2 regions of the Serratia marcescens subsp. marcescens ATCC 13880 genome follow, and region 1 is predicted to be linked to the other one. Evidence: predicted binding sites of a transcription regulator. Region 1 holds the regulator's gene; the other holds the start of a gene.
What was found. Region 1 encodes Fur, which represses iron uptake genes when iron is present. Its sites were predicted from a motif close to ATAATAATGAGAACNACTATCAA; they were not measured.

Region 1 (6,081 bases):
TACCAGACCCGACGTCATGACGAGATCTTCGCCGCGCTGAAGGCCGTCAGCGCCGCCGGCATCACCCAGCGCCAGGCGGCTGCCCAGTTGATGCGCGACTACCTGCAGGAAGAAGGCGTGATCCAGTTCCTGCTGAAGTCCTTCCATAACGGTGAATGGCGCTTCAACCTGCCGGTGCTGATCGAACGCTACGAAGACATCACCGGCTGGCAGGACGTCCCGGCCTGGCCACACCCGACCCTGTTCATTCGCGGCGGCCTGTCGCCGTACGTGCAGGACAGCTACCGTGCAGATATCGCCCGCCAGTTCCCGCAGGCCCGCGCGCACGTCGTCGCCGGCACCGGCCATTGGGTGCACGCCGAAAAACCGGAAGCGGTGCTGCGCGCCATCCACCGTTTCCTCGGCGAAGCCTGAAAAATACGTTAATCTGGCGAAAAAACGCGCTAAAGATAACGGCTTAGCGCGTTTAGCCCGCAGTTAGGCATTGTCGCCGCTCCATCTGCTGGGGTAATATGGCGCGCTATAATTTTGCCGCCGCGCCAGCGCGTTCGCGAACGCCGGTTCGGGGGTAAATTTGGGTTAGGGTTTATTGGCCCGAAGTGTGTTAATCGATGCCTCCGGAAGCGTGCGAGCGCTTTTTGATGCAAACTCCCTTGCAGTACCGCTACCTATGGCAAAAGAACAAACGGATCGCACGACGCTGGATCTGTTCGCAGATGAACGCCGTCCGGGGCGCCCGAAAACCAACCCGCTTTCCCGCGATGAACAGCTTAGAATCAATAAGCGCAATCAGTTACGGCGCGATAAAGTGCGCGGATTGCGGCGCGTAGAGCTGAAAATCAACGCGGATGCGGTGGACGCCCTGAACAAACTGGCGGAACAGCGCAACATCAGCCGCAGCGAACTCATCGAGCAGATGCTGTTGGCGCAACTGGCGGAAGAACAGCCGGAACATTGATCTCTTCGGCCGCACGCGCGGCGCGGCGTTAAGGACAACGCCGGATCGACCACGCTTTTCTTCATCCTTCGGCATCGCATAAATGCGATAAAACCCCGGCGCCACTTTCTGGCATGATACGCATTTACCGGTAAGAGACTGCGCCTGTCGGCGCCCGCCACCGTGGCGAAAGGCTCTTGTCATGGCATCATTTTAATCGGCGGCAGTGCCGGCGCCGAGTAATGCAATTAATTGAATTTAAAGGTTATACGCGATATGGCTACTGTAGGCATTTTCTTTGGCAGCGACACTGGCAATACCGAAAACATTGCCAAAATGATCCAGAAAATTCTTCAGAAACAGTTTGGCGACGATGTCTCAGAAGTGCATGACATCGCCAAAAGCAGCAAAGAAGACCTGGAAGGGTTCGATATCCTGCTGCTGGGTATCCCGACCTGGTACTACGGTGAAGCGCAGTGTGACTGGGATGATTTCTTCCCGACGCTGGAAGAAGTCGATTTCAACGGTAAACTGGTGGCGCTGTTCGGCTGCGGCGACCAGGAAGACTACGCGGAATATTTCTGTGACGCGATGGGCACCATCCGCGACATCATCGAACCGCGCGGCGCGGCCATCGTGGGCCACTGGCCGACCAAAGGCTACCACTTCGAAGCTTCCAAAGGCCTGGCGGACGACAACCACTTCATCGGTCTGGCGATCGACGAAGACCGTCAGCCGGAGCTGACCAATGAGCGCGTGGACGCCTGGGTCAAACAGATCGTCGAAGAGCTGAGCCTGGCCGATATCGTCGGCTAAACGCCGGTACTGGCGAAAGGTTGAACAAAGGCCCTGTAAAGTGCATAGTGTGCCGACAGGGCCGTCATCGGCAACAGGGATTGCTGCGATAGAAGCTACAGATTTGTAACTTCCCACCCCGTCACGGTAGACTGAGATATCGGTTTATCCCATCCATCAAGGCGTTGCATGCAAAACATGCAATAGTGCAATTATATCTTTGTTAACAACCGGCGGTTTCCATTTAGTACAACCGGTTCTATAATGAGACGCATTAACTCTTTGTGCCGACCGATGCCACAGGCGAGTACGCCTCAACTTGATTAGCATAGTAACAGGACTGAATTCGCATGACCGACAACAACATCGCATTGAAGAAGGCCGGCTTAAAAGTCACGCTTCCGCGACTCAAAATCCTGGAAGTACTGCAAAATCCGGAATGCCATCACGTCAGTGCGGAAGATTTGTACAAAAAACTGATTGATATGGGCGAAGAGATCGGCCTGGCGACGGTTTATCGCGTACTGAACCAGTTTGACGATGCGGGCATTGTGACACGTCACAATTTCGAAGGCGGCAAGTCCGTGTTCGAGCTGACCCAACAGCATCACCACGATCACCTGATTTGCCTGGACTGCGGCAAAGTGATCGAATTCAGTGATGAATCCATCGAAGTGCGCCAGCGTGATATCGCCAAGCAGCACGGCATCAAGCTCACCAACCACAGTCTGTACCTGTACGGCCACTGTGAAACCGGTGACTGCCGCGAAGACGAATCGCTGCACGACAAGAAATAAGCCTGACCGGCTATGAAAAACCGCCTCACATTGGGGCGGTTTTTTTATGCCCGCCGTACAACGGGCAAAAAAATCCCCGGACAAGCCGGGGGAAGATCATGTCATGAAATACTACAATTGCAGCGGCACTGCGACTCCACGTACTGCTCTCACTTCAACATCCGCCCCACGCCGGCACGCGCGGGGGCGAACGCATTCCCCCTTCATTATGATGCGGCCCGCCGCCAGAACCACGGGCCCCGGAGCCAGACCTAGACCTTCTCGGCGCGGCTGTAGCGTTTACCGTCCGGGCTGACCGAACGCACCTGCACGTCACCGGAGACCGCCGGCTTGGCCTTGGCGTCATAGCGCTGCCACTGCTTGCCGCCGTCGGTGGAATACTCGATGCCCAATCCCGGCAGCGCGATATTCGCTTCCAGCTTGCCGCCCGCCACGCGGGCGCCCGGCACCGGCAGACGATAAGCGACGCCGCCTTTGTCCAGCTTGGCCAGTTCACGTTGGCCCAGGATATTGGCGAAGCGCAGCCAGTCTTTCTCCAGCGCCTGGGTATCGACAAAGTGGGTTTCCCCGCCTTTGTATTCGCGGCCGGCGCGATAGTCCTGCTCCCAACCGGCGCGGTGCCAGGCGCGTTCCGCCACCGACAGCGCGCGCGGGAAGGTCATGTATTCCATCTGCGGATCGGTGCGCTGGGTTTCGCTCCACAGCTGAGCGGACAGACCGTAGGCACCCGGCCACGGCTTGTCGCTTTTGGCGTTGAAGTGGTTGCCGTCGCGGTCGACCGAGGTTTCCGCGTTCTGCGGCATGTTGTCCGGCGCGAAGCTGAACACCTTGCGTTCGTCGCTGAAGCGGGTGCCCCAGTAGTAACCGCGCTCGTCCGGATTCACCTCGTAAGGGAAGTCCATGTAGACGTAGTCCGGGTTGGAGACCACCACTTCATACCCTTTATTGGCCCAGTCGTTAACGCTGTCGAAACCGCCCCAATACAGGGTGTCCCAGAAGTTGACGCCCACGCGCGAGGTGGCGAACGCCTTCGAACTTTCGGCGTCTTTCAGACCGTCCTGCCAGGCCTGCATTCTGTCGATGCCGTGCGCCTTCACCAGCTTGCTGACCTCCTGGCCGAAGTAGCTCGGCAGGTGCTCCATGTCGGCCACCTTGCCTTCTTTGATCATCGTCTGGCACACCTGCGACTTGGCCCACGGCTTGTCTTCATTACTCTGGTCAATGATGCCTTTACCCGGTTCCGGTTTCGCCTTGTCGGTATAGCCTGCGCCCAGGCGGATGTTTTTCGCCTCATCGCCGCCAAAGTGCCAGGTTTTGATCGGCTGGCCGGCTTCTTTATGCATCTGGGCAATCTCGCCAATCACCTTGTCGACAAAGCGCTGGGAGGAATCCAGGCACGGGTTCAGGTAGCTCTGGCGGTTAAAGAACTGCACGGAGGTGGTGTTGGAGGTATCGGTCGGATCCACCAGACGGAATTCGTTGGCCTCCTGCTCTTTGCCGGCGGCATGCAGTTTCTTGTAGCGCGCTTCCATCGAAACCACCGCGGCGCGGGCGTGCGCCGGCATGTCGATCTCCGGGATCACCTCAATCTGGCGCGCCTGGGCATATTTGATGATGTCGATGTAGTCCTGACGGCTGAAGAAGCCGCCGTAGACGTCCGGCCCCTGGCCGTACTGCGGCAGCAGGCAGGTGGTTTCGCTCAGATCGTGGCAGCGCTGGCCGCCGACTTCCGTCAACTCCGGCAAACCGGGGATCTCGATGCGCCAGCCTTCGTCATCGCTCAGGTGGAAGTGGAATTTGTTGAGCTTGTAAGCCGCCATCTGATCCAGCAGGCGCAGCACCGCGTCCTTCTTATGGAAGTTACGCGCCACGTCGAGGAAAATGCCGCGATACGGGAAGCGCGGCGCATCGCTGGCGTCCAGCGTGGCGATCTTGCCGCTGCCGTCGCTCGGCACTAACGACAGGATCGACTGCAGCCCGTAGAACACCCCGGCCTGATCGAAGCCGATCACTCGCGCCTCTTTCTTGCCGATTTTCAGCTCATAGGCGCCCGATACCGCCATCGCGCCTTTAAACTTGCCCGGCTGGATATCGGTCTTGATCGGGTAACCGTTGGTCTGAACCGGCACGCCCAGCAGCGCGAAACGCTGGCTGACGACGTCCGCCGCCGGCTTGACCAGCGTGCTCAGATCCAGCGCCACCCCTTTGCGCAGGTCGGCGTCCTGTGCGTGGACCTTCACCTGCATCGGCGTCGGCACGATCTGGCCGCGCAGCGCGCCGGCGGGCAGCGTCTGCAGATCGGCATTGCTGACAAAGCGCGAAGCCGGCGTCATCAGAATGTTTTTGTCGTCCTTGGTGCGCTTCCACTGGTCGCCGGTGAACGGCGCCACAAACTGATCCAGGTTTTCGGTGTCGGTATTCGCCAGCATTTTCGGCTTGGCGTCGCCGGAGGTGGCATACCAACGCGGCAGGAAGTCGTTTCTGAACAGCTGCCAGTATTCGGCGACCACCGGGATTTCCACCGCCTTACCGGCCGGGAAACCGCTGAATTTGGCGGTCGGCTCCAACTTGTACAGATCGCCGGTCAGATGCGCGATCTTGAACTGGTCGTTGTCTACCCGCAGGGTCTGGCGCGGGCTGTGGAAATAGATGACCCAGTCTTTGCCGTCGATCGCCTGGCCGTCGTTGCTGAGGGTGAACAACACCCGGTTGCAAGAGGCCCAGTCGGCGCCCAGCGCCGCGCAATCCACGCCGTTTTCGCCGGCGCGGTTATCCAGCATTTTCACGTTCAGCTTCAGCTGGCTCAGCTGATCCACCAGCTGTTGATCGGCCATGGCGTTTCCCATGCCGCCCAGGAATCCCATCGTTGCCGTCAAGGCGGCAAGCGCGCTCAGTTTGAATGCGTTCATCTTCTCATCCTTCTTAATTATTGTTATCGCGAATTTCTTGCCACAGCTTGCCGCACTTGGCGTCATAAGCCTGACCGTTACCGCTGTGAACCGCCATAATGCAGTTCTGATAATCCATCACCCGCACCGTTTCCTGCTCAGCAAACTGCTGGTGCTGTTTTTCTTGTTTCAGCACGTTCAGCACCGACTTGCAGGGCTGCAGACGCTCCGGCGAACCTTCGGCGGTGTTGATGCAGGCGCTGTAAGCCTGCTTCAATTTGGCGTCTTCCGGCGGCGCGGCGGGTTGCGCACAGGCGCTCAAGGCCGCGGCGGCCGCCAGCATCAGCATGATTTTTTTCATCGTTGAATTCCCTTAACTGCCCCCGGCGGCGAGGCCGGGGAACGCATCAGAAGATGGTGAATGGCGCGATGACCATGAACTTGACGTCTTTCTCGTCCTGGAAGATGTTGCCGTAACCGCCGCCCCAGCTCGGGATGTTGGTGTGGTTGTCATACTGGGTGTAGTGCAGCTTGATCAGGGTGCCCTTGGCGCGCCCTTCCTGGATGGTGTACATCGCGTCCAGGCTCCAGGCGCTCTCTTTCAGGCGCTGGCTCTGATCGTAGATCGGGTTGGTGCTCGGCTTGGCGTCCCAGGCGTACACGT
Region 2 (6,081 bases), 1.4 Mb from region 1:
TTGCCTGCGCCCCCTACCAGTTTAGACGGCGGGCGCGCAACCCGGATCGGAAGTTCAGCGGTCAGGATCGTTCGGAGGGTAAGATTCCGGCGTGGCGACCCGGTTACGGCCGGCGTTTTTCGCTTTGTATACCGCCAGATCCGCCAGTTTGAGCAGGTCGGCCAGGCTGTGGCCGGAACCGCCCGGGCAGGTCACCATGCCAATGCTGACGGTGATCTGCAGCGGATGACCCGCCGGCATGGTGATCGATTCCGCCTCAATGCGTTGCCGCAGCCGTTCGGCCAGCTGCAACCCCTGCTGTGGCTGGCCGAGCGTCGAAACGATAGCGAACTCTTCGCCTCCCATGCGGCCGAACAGGTCACCGACGCTCAGATCGGCGGCGATCGCGCGGGTAAAGGCCATCAGCGCCTGATCGCCGCCGGCATGGCCAAAACGGTCATTAATCGATTTGAAATAGTCGATATCGAGCATCATGACGCACACCAGCTCGCCCTTTTGGTCTATCAACCGTTCGCCGCGCTGCATAAACGCATTGCGCGTCAGCACGTGCGTTAACGCATCGTGATTCGCCACGTGCTCCAGCGTGCGCAGCAGCGCATTACGCGCATAGTTCATGCTGGCCACGGCGATGGGCCCCAGCGCCAACAGCGCGATGCCCAAACGCATCGATACCGCGTTTTGCAACACTTTCATGTCGAGCGTCGCGCTAAGCAACCCGAAATCGATCGCCAGATGGCACCACAGCACATAAATCAGCACCGCAATCATGGTGCAGAACAATGAGAAGGACATCGCCAGCCACAGCAGCACCGGCATGGGAAAGATCACCGCCCCGGGGCCGCCGATCAGCACGCTGCACACCGCCGCCAGCAACAGCAGCGCCAATACCGTGAGTTTTCGTCCCGCGCGCGGCCATTGGCTGCGCTGGGTGAACAGGGCGCCGGCCGCCGCAAGGCGGCGTCGCCAATCGGCGGGAAACGCCAGAATAAACGGCATCAGCGTGACGTAGTTGGTGAATTCGGACGAGAACCACAGCGCCAGCGAGGTCAGATACGGTCTGCCGAACAGCCACTGCGAAGTTGCGGCGCCCACCGCGCCGGTCGCGGCGGCGGCCGCCAGGCAGATGCCGAACAGGTACATGCTGGAGGCGCCACGCTGCAACGTGCGCGCCGGCGGCGACAGCCGCATGAACAACAGATACCCCACCACGACGCCGGTCAGATTGGCGGCGTTCAGCAGCAGCGCCTTTTGCAGCGAACTGCCGGTCAGCAGGTCCGCCGCCAGATAGCCCAGCACCGCCATGCCCCAGCCGGCCCGCGTAGCCCACTGTGGCCGCCGCACCAAAACGGCCAGCAGTACGGCGTTCACCGGCCAGAATATTGCCAAAAAACTGCCGGGACGACTCACGATGCCCAACAGACACAGAGTGAACACCAGCAAAAAAATGATGAGCGCGGGCCAAATTTTCCGGGTATCGGACAACGAGGTGGTTTGCATCTTGGATCCAGAGACTTCCGCTAGCGTAAGGTGACAATCTGTTCGTGTCACAACCGTCGACGATGAGGAGAAGATAAGCGGCCGACTCGCCTATTATTGCCAGTTTTGCCGGCCCGGACATCTGTTTATTCATCTAGGAAAAATATATTTGTGTATCAATATATTGACAGTAATCACCTATCTGGCGAACAAACTGTCGTGACTCTCCCGTCACTACGATCGTTATTGCCACCCAGCCGATTTTTTACCGGCAAAATCGCCGTCTTTTACTGTAAAGACAAAATTAAATCGTGCAGTGAAGGGATACAGGCATTGCCCACTATTCAAAATGCATAAATGATAATTATAATGATAATCGTTACTATTTATTATTTTTCACGGAATTATATGCACCAGTCAGTTCTTCGCCCCCCCACTCAAAGAAATAAAAATCACGTTCTTCACGCGCTGCCCCTGTTTGCCGGTTTGTTCCCCGTGCTGGCGATCGCCGCCGCGACCGGCGCGAAAACGGAGGAATCCATTACGGTAACCGCCACGGCCCAACCTATCGGCAGCTATAGCGCCGATACCGCTTCGACCGCCGGCAAGACCGCCGCGCCGATCGCCGAGGTGCCGCAATCGGTCAGCGTCGTCACCTCTCAGGTCATTGACGACTTCCAGGTCAAAAGCGTCAATGACGCGATGAAGTTCGTCAGCGGCGTCACCCAGGGCAACACGCTCGGCGGCACGGAGGATGGCTTCGTCAAACGCGGGTTCGGGGTTAACTCCGACGGCTCGGTCTTCATCGACGGCGTGCGCAGCAACCAGGGGCTGAGCATGGACGCCACCACCGATCGCGTTGAGGTCCTGAAAGGTTCCGCTTCGCTGCTGTATGGCATCCTCAGCCCCGGCGGCGTCATCAACCTGATCAGCAAAAAACCGCAGTATGACTGGAACACCCGCATCAGCGGCGCCACCAACAGTGTTGGCGGTGGCAGCGGCAGCGTCGATGTGACCGGCCCGCTGGGCGGCGGCTTCGCCTTTCGCCTGATCGCCGAACGCCAGCACGCAGATTACTGGCGCAATTTCGGCAGCGACGAACACACGCTGATCGCCCCCTCGCTCAGTTGGTTCGGCGACCAGGCTTCCTTTAACATCGCCTACAGCGAATACAAGTACGACATTCCTTACGATCGCGGCACCGCATTTATCGACGGCAAGCCGGTCGATGTGCCCTATAACCGCCGCTTGGATGACTACGCTAACCACGCCTGGGGCAAGAACAAACGTCTGAACGCCCATTATGAGTACGCGCTGGATCCGATCTGGACGACCCGCTTCAACTACGCCTGGCTGCAACGCCGTTACGACAGCAACGAAGTGCGCGCCACCGCGGTCGACACCACGACCGGCATCGTCTCGCGCCGCGCCGACGCCAACCGCGGTTTCAATCATCAAACCCACTATTACTCCTGGGATCTGACCGGCTCGCCGCAGCTGTTCGGCATGCAGCACGACCTGCTGCTGGGCGTGGACTACGAGAAGAATCAGACCTACAAAGCCTATTCCTATCGCGGCAAGGTCTCGAAGACCTTCAACATGTACGATCCTGTGTATGGCGAAACGCCGGTCACCGACAGCACCACTTACAGTGACGCGTCAAGCAACCTGCGCGCCACGCTGTTCAGCCGTTCCCTGTACGCCAAGGACAGCATTCATCTCACCGATCAATGGATCGCGGTGCTGGGCGCGCGCTATCAGTCGTATTATCAGAACAACAGCAACGGTTTCCAGAAACCGAAAAATACGCTCAATGACAAAGATGACCAGTTTTTGCCGCAGGCGGGGTTGGTGTATAAGCTGACGCCGAGTCTGTCGCTGTACGGCAATTACAGCCGTTCGTTCACGCCGTCCACCGCTATCGACGACAATGGCGACGTCGCCACGCCGGAAACCGGCACCACCTATGAGGTGGGCGGAAAATGGCAGATCACCCCGGCGTTTGACGCCACGCTGGCGCTCTATCGCATCGATGAAAGCAACATGTCGATCTTTATCAACGGCGTGACCCGCAGCATCCCCAAAGCGCGTTCCACCGGTGTCGAACTGGAGTTGAACGGCGAAGTGGCGCGCAACTGGGATCTCACCGCCAACTACAGCTACGACAAAACCGAAATTGTCGAAGACAACCTCAACCCGGACAACGTCGGCAATCGGCTGGTCAACGCCCCAACCAACATGGGCGGCCTGTACCTCAGCCACCGCATGACATTGCCGGTGGTGCCCGGCGAGGTGCGCATTGGCGGCGGCGCGCGCTACGTCGGCCGCCGCGCCGGCGATCCGGAGAACAGTTTCACCATGCCGGCCTATACCGTGGCGGATGCCTTTGTCGCCTGGGACAGCAAGCTGCTGGGGAAACATACTCAGCTGAAACTGAATGTGAAAAACCTGTTCAACCGCGAATACTATGCCTCCAGCGCCGGTAACTTACGCGTGATTGAGGGTGAACCGCGCAGCCTGAGCCTGCAGGCGACGGTCGATTTCTAACCTGTCACGCCTTGGGCGCCGTTTGGCGCCCGTTTTCTTTGCGCCAGCCCTCAAAACGCCTTGCGACATATCACACCGGCGAGAAAATCCAACAGCGCGCGGTTGAACAATGCCGGCCGCTGCAGCGGCGCGAAGTGGCTGACACCCGGCAGCGTCACCAGACGGGCGCCGGGGATGCTGTTGCTCAGGTAGGCGGCATGTTCGGCGCGGATAAACTCATCGTGTTCGCTGTGAACAACCGTCACCGGCACGCGAATGGCCGCCAAATCCTGTGCGCGGTAGTCCGGCTGGCTGCTCATCATCAGGCTCACGGCGGCGACGAACGCCTCGAAATCGTCCGGCGTCGGCGACAAGGCGGCATAGTCCTGCGCATGGCGCGCAAAACAGCGCTCAACGATGGGGTTGGACGCGGGCGGTTTAACGCCGCTGGCGTCCATATTACAGCCGAAGAAAAAAACGCCGTCCACCCGCTGCGGCGCCCGGTGGGCGGCGATAAGCGCAACACAGGCGCCATCGCTCCAGCCCGCCAGCGCGGCGTGCGGGATCCGCAACGCGTCCATTACCGCCAACAGATCATCGGCCATGCGATCGTAACGGTATGGCCGGGCGTCGCGCGTGCTGCGCCCGTGCCCGCGGCTGTCGATGACCAGCACGCCATACCCGGCGGCCAGCAGCGCCGGCAGTTGATACCCCCAGTTGCCGCTGTGGCCCAGGCCGCCATGCAGCAGGATCACCGTCGGGTCAGCGCCATAGACCGCATACCAGATGTGTGCGCCGTCGTGTTCGACAAAACCCTGCCAGGAACCGGGCGGCAACGGCGGCGCGCCCTGCGCGGCAAAGCGGGTCAAATCGTCGTCGGTTTGCATCTTTCTCCCCTCATTCGCCGAGGTTGAGCATCGACACGGCATCAAGGGAGTATAGATCGCAGCGGCGAACGGTGCCGTTCGCTTTCCCTGCATATACTTAAAGGAGGAATCGCAATGGAGGACGGTGAGATGAAGAAGATAATTCTCGTGTTTTTGACGTTGATGCTGAGCGGTTGTATCGGCGGCGGCGGCGGCCCATCGAATGCGCCTTCGGCATCGCCGAATGAACCTTACACCTGCACCAAATCCAGCGCCAACAGCGACTGCTCGCAATCGGTGGAGCCGTCGATGTACTAGCCACGTTCGGCGGGCCGTCGCTTAACGGCCCGCCGCCTCAGACCGGTGCTAGGAGGAGTGTTCCTCTTCGTTGGCCTGATACCGCGTCGCCTGCTGTTTCATAAACACCACTTCTTGCGGGCTGGACAGGCTCACTTCCTGCGCGCGCAGCAGCTTGAGGATATTGAACAGCAGTTCGCTCTTGGTGGCGCCGACCATGCGCGGGCTCGGCACGTAGCCGGTCACGCTCAGGATAATGCCGTCTGGCCCCAGTTGGCTAAAGCGCACGTAAGGCGCCGGCGTATCCAGAATGGTTTCGTACTCGTTATAGGCGCTGAGCAAGATATTGCGCACCTGCTCCGGATCGATGGAGGTCGGGAACGTCAACGCGATGGTCACTACCCCTTGCGCGTTGCCCATGGTGGCGTTGCGCACGTTCTGCGAGATCAGCTGCGAGTTCGGTACGATCATGGTGGAACGGTCGCTGAGCTGGATTTCGGTGGCGCGCACGTTGATGCGCCGCACGTCGCCTTCCACGCCGCCGATGCCGATCATATCCCCGACCTTCACCGGGCGCTCGGTCAGCAGGATCAGGCCGGAAATAAAGTTCTTCACGATCTCCTGTAAACCGAAACCGATGCCGACCGACAGAGCGCTGACGATCCACGCCAGGTTGCTCCACTGGATGCCCAGCGCCGCCAGGGTGATCAGAATCACCAGCACATAGCCGATATTGCTGAACAGCGTCACCAGCGAGGCGCGGATGCCGACGTCCGAAATGGTTTTCGGCAACAGCTCAGAGCCTAGCCAGCGCCGCACCGCGCGCAGAATGTAGATGCCGATCGCCAGGCAGATCACGGCGTTGAGCAGGTTGCCGGGCACGATGTTGAAACGCTGCAACCCTTCGCCGGTCAGG

Region 2: a site for Fur is predicted at 1,834-1,856, ahead of J0F90_RS12550 (TonB-dependent siderophore receptor). Genes of this name have one in related genera too.

What each region holds. Positions count from the first base shown of each region.
Region 1 is NZ_CP071238.1:1,244,720-1,250,800, reverse strand. It holds gene ybfF (esterase) at 1-414, shown strand, start outside; gene ybfE (LexA regulated protein) at 671-958, shown strand; gene fldA (flavodoxin FldA) at 1,214-1,753, shown strand; gene fur (ferric iron uptake transcriptional regulator) at 2,083-2,529, shown strand; gene J0F90_RS05825 (beta-N-acetylhexosaminidase) at 2,781-5,438, opposite strand; gene chiQ (ChiQ/YbfN family lipoprotein) at 5,452-5,778, opposite strand; gene chiP (chitoporin ChiP) at 5,825-6,081, opposite strand, start outside.
Region 2 is NZ_CP071238.1:2,623,231-2,629,311, forward strand. It holds gene J0F90_RS12545 (GGDEF domain-containing protein) at 55-1,497, opposite strand; gene J0F90_RS12550 (TonB-dependent siderophore receptor) at 1,963-4,023, shown strand; gene J0F90_RS12555 (alpha/beta fold hydrolase) at 4,074-4,889, opposite strand; gene J0F90_RS12560 (hypothetical protein) at 5,019-5,186, shown strand; gene J0F90_RS12565 (DUF3772 domain-containing protein) at 5,235-6,081, opposite strand, start outside.